DNA from 3 places in the Pseudoalteromonas sp. APC 3355 genome. Region 2 is predicted to be linked to each of the others. Evidence: predicted binding sites of a transcription regulator. Region 2 holds the regulator's gene; each other region holds the start of a gene.
What was found. The regulator sigma-54, encoded in region 2, starts transcription at its own class of promoters, with help from an activator protein. The targets are predictions, from matches to a motif close to GTTGGCACGNNNNTNGNNT.

Region 1: QMA08_RS18615 (TorF family putative porin) is a predicted target of sigma-54. The motif match lies at 1,532-1,550, and genes of this name have one in related genera.
Region 3: fliE (flagellar hook-basal body complex protein FliE) is a predicted target of sigma-54. The motif match lies at 1,241-1,259, and genes of this name have one in related genera.

Annotation. Positions count from the first base shown of each region.
Region 1 covers NZ_JASDDB010000018.1:83,245-85,523, forward strand. The annotation lists gene QMA08_RS18610 (YIP1 family protein) at 1-554, opposite strand, end outside; gene QMA08_RS18615 (TorF family putative porin) at 747-1,433, opposite strand; gene QMA08_RS18620 (hypothetical protein) at 1,711-2,279, opposite strand, start outside.
Region 2 covers NZ_JASDDB010000002.1:17,238-19,516, forward strand. The annotation lists gene ptsN (PTS IIA-like nitrogen regulatory protein PtsN) at 1-212, opposite strand, end outside; gene hpf (ribosome hibernation promoting factor) at 217-504, opposite strand; gene QMA08_RS03315 (RNA polymerase factor sigma-54) at 531-2,030, opposite strand; gene lptB (LPS export ABC transporter ATP-binding protein) at 2,100-2,279, opposite strand, start outside.
Region 3 covers NZ_JASDDB010000002.1:416,346-418,624, reverse strand. The annotation lists gene fliF (flagellar basal-body MS-ring/collar protein FliF) at 1-848, opposite strand, end outside; gene fliE (flagellar hook-basal body complex protein FliE) at 869-1,201, opposite strand; gene QMA08_RS05080 (sigma-54 dependent transcriptional regulator) at 1,358-2,279, opposite strand, start outside.

The DNA of each region.
Region 1 (2,279 bases), on a different contig from region 2:
CTATAAAAAGGATGGCTAACTTCAAGTCCTATTATTAATTGGTTAATAGATGCGTAGCTAAATACGGCTTGTTGAGATATTTGATCTGTACTTGCACTTAGTACAAGAGCAATTGTGCCTAGGCTTGAAATAACAACTGGCATTATTGTCCAGGTAGCGAATCCATACCAAGCTCCGTAGCTATGTTCTGATTCAGGATCTTGTTTAGCCACAAGCATATAATAAAGTGCCATTAATGCATTCATGATAGCCAGCGCAATTACGCCGCCAAACAAACCAAACCATATTTGGCCTTCTGCATTTTGCTCTATACTTTGGCGAATCATTTTTTGCTCGCCAATCGTCGCATCAATAGTTGATGCTGCTACTTGCTCATTAATCAAAAACTGCATATCAACAGTGGAATAAAAAATATAAATACTCGCCATTGAAACTAAAGACATGACTATAAAAGCAAGCCATGACCAACCTTTGGCGTGTTCAACACCATTGAAAGCTTTACTAGGACTTATATAAATATCGAGTAGGGCGCTAAACGCGTTAGGTGATTTCATTATTATTCCTTTATACCTATTTTATGGCTAGGCAGTTATAAATGCCCAGTGACTAGGTAATAGAATAAAGGAAAATGTATGTATTGTTTTCATTCAATTGTAACGGTTTGTTAACAGATGTAAGGGGTCTTGTTCAAAAACGAGAAAAGGGCCAAAAGGCCCTTCGTGTCGCAGCAAGTAACACATTCTTTCTTATAAATTAAAGTCTACAGAATAAGCAACGTAAGCTTTAATATCTGAGTCATCCATATCTGTATCAGATAAACCAAAAGTGAACCCATCTTTCGAAATTGATACACCATAATCTAAGATATTATCATCGCCAATAAAGTCACCAGAGTAGTGGCCTAAGTGAAGTGCCATTTCAGTGCCGTTACTGCCAACAGCAAAACCGTAGTCAGCTGTCAGGTAAAGTGAATCACCAAAGTCTGTACCATCACCACTTGCAGCTGATGTTGCAAGTACTGAAGCACCAAATGTAAAGCCTTCAACGCTGATGCTACCGTAAATTTCAGAGAAATCTGCGTCAGCTTCAGAAGCGGCATCTGGGTAAGCGTAATAAATATAGCCAACATCGTAGCTAACGCTTTCGTTAATGTCGCCACCAAAGCCTGCATATAAATCAAGCTCATAGGTCATTTCATCTGCCCACGATGCGTTTGAAGCCCAAGTACCTGCATAAAAGCCCGATTCATTGGCGTAATCAATACCGCCTGAAATAGCTGCATCGCCCCCAGTTTGCTCTTGACCACGCCATAAGTAGTTTGATGTTGCCGCTGCATTAGCAGTTACTTCAGCATGTACGGCTGTTGACGTTAAAGATGTTGCGCCCATTAATGCTATAGCACTTATAGCGATGGTTTTTTTTAGTTTTAGCATGTCCATTTCCCGTTATATGATTTTTGCTCGCCAAGGTTTTTATTATGTATTCGGAACCTTTAGGCTGACGGCTTTTTATTGTTTAACTAACGGGATAATTGCACTGTATGTGCCAGCTTCATTATTTTTTATTAAAAATTATTTTTTATATATTAAAAACATGAGCTTGCATTTTATAGATTGAGAAGAGATATGGCATGTAGGAAGATGTTGCGCACACTGCTGGTGCATAAATTAACCTAGCCGCACCATATAAGTACGGCTAAATTAGAAGTTTTTAGCCAAATATAGTGCGCATAAGGCTAATTGTTTCGTTTACACTACGACCTTTTTGAACTTCACTCACAATTGAATCGCGCTTACTGCGAATGTGCTCAGGAATATCGTCAGCAGCAAGTGCGCGGTCTACTAAAATTTCTGCAGACTCTTTACCTCTACGCTGAGTTTTACCTGTCGTAGTTGTAGTTCGTTTAGGCTTACTTAACAGTTTGATGTAGTTAGAGTTATCTGGTGTTTTAGCATCAGCATAGTGAAAGAAACATGGGATTAGTGCTTTAATAGCAACTAATTGTTCTTCTAACTCATTACTAGGTTTAGCCATTTTGTACCATGACATAGCTTGAATACCTTTTACAATATCTTGCCAGTAACGCTCAAAATCACTATTTTTAAGTTTAGAAACACCAAGGGCACCGCATAATGCATCTAACCGATTGTTTGTGATCGGAGTAAATATATCAGGGCGACGCATTGCAAGCAGTCGTGTTGCAGGCGCAAGTGTTGGTTTTTCATTATTGTCGGTGAATATTTTTGAATAAGCAGCAACAAATTGTTGATATTCGTATT
Region 2 (2,279 bases):
CTCATTCTTCCATGAGGAATAGCAATGCCACGTCCTATACCTGTACTACCTAATTTCTCTCTGCTCATTAAAGCATTAAGAATATCTTGTTGCGGTAAATACGGAAGTTTGTCGTGAGCAAGTTCGCTAATGAACTCTAAAATTCTTTTTTTGCTATTAAAAAGGACCGCAGCTTTGCTGCAGTCCTGGCATATAAGTGAACTTAATTTCATCATATTAGTGTCGAGCAAGCTTCTCTTTGTGTTTGATTACTTGGCGATCGAGCTTGTCGATCAACGAGTCAATAGCGGCATACATATCTTGATGTTCTGTAGAGGCAAATAGCTCAGCACCGCTTACGTGTATTGTGGCTTCTGCTTTTTGATTTAATTTTTCTACATCGAGAATGACATGAACATTATTTATATGATCAGAGTGTCTTTCAAGCTTCGCAAATTTAGTATTAATATAGTCTCTTAGTGAATCGGTTAATTCTACGTGACGACCAGTTAAGTTTAGTTGCATAAGCATTACCCTCTTAGTTTAGCGTCTTAAATCAGACTTTTACGCTGATTTGACGGTGGAATAGCAAGAGATTCGCGGTATTTTGCGATTGTACGTCTTGCTACTTTAATTCCTTGCTCAGCCAATATATCCGCTATTTTGCTATCACTCAATGGTTTTGCTGAGTTTTCTGCTGCGATTAATTTTCGGATAAGCGCACGTATTGCTGTAGATGAACATTCACCACCGTTTTCAGTACTTACATGGCTTGAGAAAAAGTATTTAAGCTCAAATATACCACGGGGTGTATGCATGTACTTTTGAGTAGTTACGCGTGAAATTGTCGATTCGTGCATTTCTACCATTTCAGCGACATCATTTAAAACCATTGGTTTCATGGCTTCAGGGCCATGTTCAAAAAAGCCTTGTTGTTGCTTAACAATACAATTAGTAACTTTTAATAGCGTGTCGTTTCTACTTTCTAAGCTTTTAATAAACCATTTAGCTTCTTGTAAATGTGAGCGAATAAACTGGCTGTCGCCACTTGATTTTACAGTGCGAGACATTGCCGCGTATTGGCTATTAACACGAATTTTAGGCATGCTATCTGGGTTTAATTCAACAACCCAGCGGCCTTTAATTTTTTTAACTGACACATCAGGAATAACATACTCAGATTCTTCCCTTACAATAGTATCTGCAGGTTTTGGGTTGAGAGTATGTATTAGTGTCATTACTTCTTTAAGCTCTTCTTCTTTGAGCTTAGTTTTTTTCATTAATGTACGATAGTCGCGAGCTGCTAATAGATCAATATGCTCGGTTAAAATCATTTTCGTTTCATTAATGTAAGGTGTTTCTTTATCAAATTGATTAAGCTGAATACACAAACACTCTTGTAAACTACGTGCAGCAATACCAACAGGATCAAACAGTTGGATGCGTTTTAATACCGCTTCAATTTCATCAAGTTCAACTTCGTTATCATCTTCGTTTTCTTGATTAAAGCTTTCTAAAATTTCTTCGCAACTGAGAGTTAAAATACCTGAATCATCGACGGCTTCTACAATCGCAATAGCGATGGCTTCATCGGTAGGGCTAAATGGTGTTAGTTGTAATTGCCACATTAAATACTCATGGAGCGTTTCAGTAGAGGCGCCTTGGTATATTGATTCGTCTTCAGGCATTGGACCTGATGAGGCTGCAGGAGCGGCACTCATGTACTCATCCCAACTAACATCCATAGCCATGTCGTCACTTAGCGTGTCTTTTGCAAGTGCTTCACCAGTATCTTGTTCGTATTCGCTCGGAGCATCATCAGCAGATGCGCTAACAGTTATGTCATCGGTATCAGCTTTTTGCTCGTTTTTACCAGCAGCGTCTTCAGAATAGTCTGCCTCTTCAACCTCTAATAGTGGATTACTGTCGAGAGCTTCTTGTATTTCTTGCTGGAGATCCAATGTACTGAGTTGCAACAAACGAATAGCTTGTTGCAACTGTGGAGTCATTGTAAGTTGCTGGCCCATGCGCAGCTGTAGTGATTGCCTCATGTATCTCTAACAATCCTTTTATGTTGTTATAATTAATACTAGCAGATGCTTAAAGACATGGCGTAAATGTTACAGCCTAAATTGCTCGCCTAAGTAAACATCGCGTACTGTTTTATCATTTAATACGTGTTCTGGAGTACCTGATGCAATCAGCTCCCCATGAGAAACAATGTAGGCTTTTTCACAAACATCAAGGGTCTCTCTTACGTTATGGTCGGTAATTAATACACCAATCCCACGATTTTTAAG
Region 3 (2,279 bases), 400 kb from region 2:
TGAGCTGTATAGTTTGCAAGCCCAACAACCGGTATTAAAATACTGTCTATTTTTTCAAGATACTCTTGTTCGCGCTTACGTTCTAAATCGTATTCTTTACGAGAGCGTGCTGCTAATGAGCTTTGCGAACCTGAATTTAATAATCGACCATTTTGGTCAGTGACTGTAACACGTGCAGGCTCTAAGCCTTGTACTGCAGAAGCAATCATATCAACAACAGAGTCTACTTCTTCACGGTCAAGTGAGCGGCCACGCTTAAGTGTTAATACAACAGTAGCGGATGGTTTTTTCTCTCTGCGGGCAAATACGTTTTCTTTAGGGATGGCTAACAATACTTTGGCGCGAGTAATGTTATTTAGCTCTTCAATGGTGCGTGCTAATTGCTGTTCACGACCATGTTTTAAACGTTCACGCTCCAAGCGTTGGCTTACACCAAAGCCCATATCTTGCATAATTATGTCAGAGCCAGATGCAGGGCCTTGCTCTAACCCTTCGCGGGTCATTAGCAATTTAATGTTTTGGTATTCGCTTTCATCAACCGATACAACATTGCCATCTAGTTGGTATTCAATTTTTTGCGCATCTAAAAAGTCTAATGTTTGAATAAGTTCTTCTGTTTGCATTTTGCCTAACGGGCGCATATCTGGCTGACGAGCCCAAATAATAATAAAAATCGCGATAGCTAAACAAATAGCCAATGCTATAACCAATGTTACTTGGCGCAATACATCAACACCATTTAAAGCACTTAAGTAGCCTGACTTTTGTTCTTGTTGATCATCACCACCACTTTGGTCAATACCGCCACCAGCAAGTGCTAGGTCTGTAGATTGGTTAGATTGCGCCACAATAATTCTCCACTACCTAATTAAACAGGCATGTTCATGATTTCTTTATAAGCTTCAACAAGTTTATTACGAACCTGTACTGTAGCCTCAAAAGCAACTGACGATTTTTGAGAAGCAATCATCGCCTCAGCAAGGGATACACTTCGATCCCCCATCTCAACCGCTGTTACTTTTTGCGCGGCATCTTGTTGTAATCCGTGCACTGAATTTATTGCATCACTTAGCATGTCGCCAAATTGTGCTGTAGAAGTAGACTGCACCTGAGTTGGCAGTTTATTAGTTTGATTATTACGGCCGGCTTCTAAAGCCATTGATTGCATTTCTTGAAATACAGCACTGTTTTGAATTTTCATAATTTATCTCTGACACGCAGTGAACTCTTACAAGTAATAAAGCACAAAGCATGCCAAATAATTAAGCATTAAAATACAATGGGTTACCTTTAATTTGTATTAGTCAGAGTTTTGACAACCCTAAGCTCGCAGCGCAAACTTAGGGTTTATAGGAGGTTATGCAGGAAGTGAAATACCTAAATCGCGCATTTGCGCTAGTTTATAACGTAAAGTTCGTGGGCTTATGCCCAACGTTTCGGCAACGTCTTTACGCTTACCTTGGCAACGTGCAAGGGTTTCTAAAATAATGCGATGCTCTTTGTCTTTAAGCTCATCTTTATAGCTACCGGTATCTGCCGCTAGCAAACCTTGTTTAGGCTCATCCTCTGCATGCGATTTTTCATCATAATATGCAGAGCTTAACGTGCTTTTATCAACACCTTTATCTGCGTGAGCTAATTCTGTTGGCGATACAGTTTGCGCCGGTGCCAATGAAGGCTCCATAACAAAGTTATTAGATACTAAGTTTTCGATAAAAATAGCATGCTCGTTTATTGTGTTACCCGTGCGCAGTATAAGCGCACGCTGTATAACATTATCAAGCTCGCGCACATTACCAGGCCACGCGTGAGCCAGTAACTTTTGCTCGGCAGCTTTATCTAAATACGCCATAGGCTCCTTGCTTTTACTTATATGGCGCTCAATTAAATGCTTAGCCAATACAATAATATCGCCAGGGCGTTGGCACAATGGACGCCACATAAGTGGAAAAACATTAAGCCTGTAATATAAATCTTCTCTAAACTGATTTTCAGACACGGCTTCTTTTAAATCACGATTACTGGTTGCCAAAATACGTACATCGAGCTGAATTGTTTTACGCCCCCCTAAACGCTCTACTTCACGTTCTTGCAGTACGCGTAAAAGTTTAGCTTGTAGTCCTAAGTCCATTTCAGTAATTTCATCAAGTAAAATAGTACCGCCTTGTGCTTGCTCAAACTTACCCGGACATGCTTGAATCGCCCCCGTAAAAGCCCCTTTTTCGTAACCAAATAACGTGGCTTCGAGCATATTTTCAGGAATAGCCGCGCAGTTAATC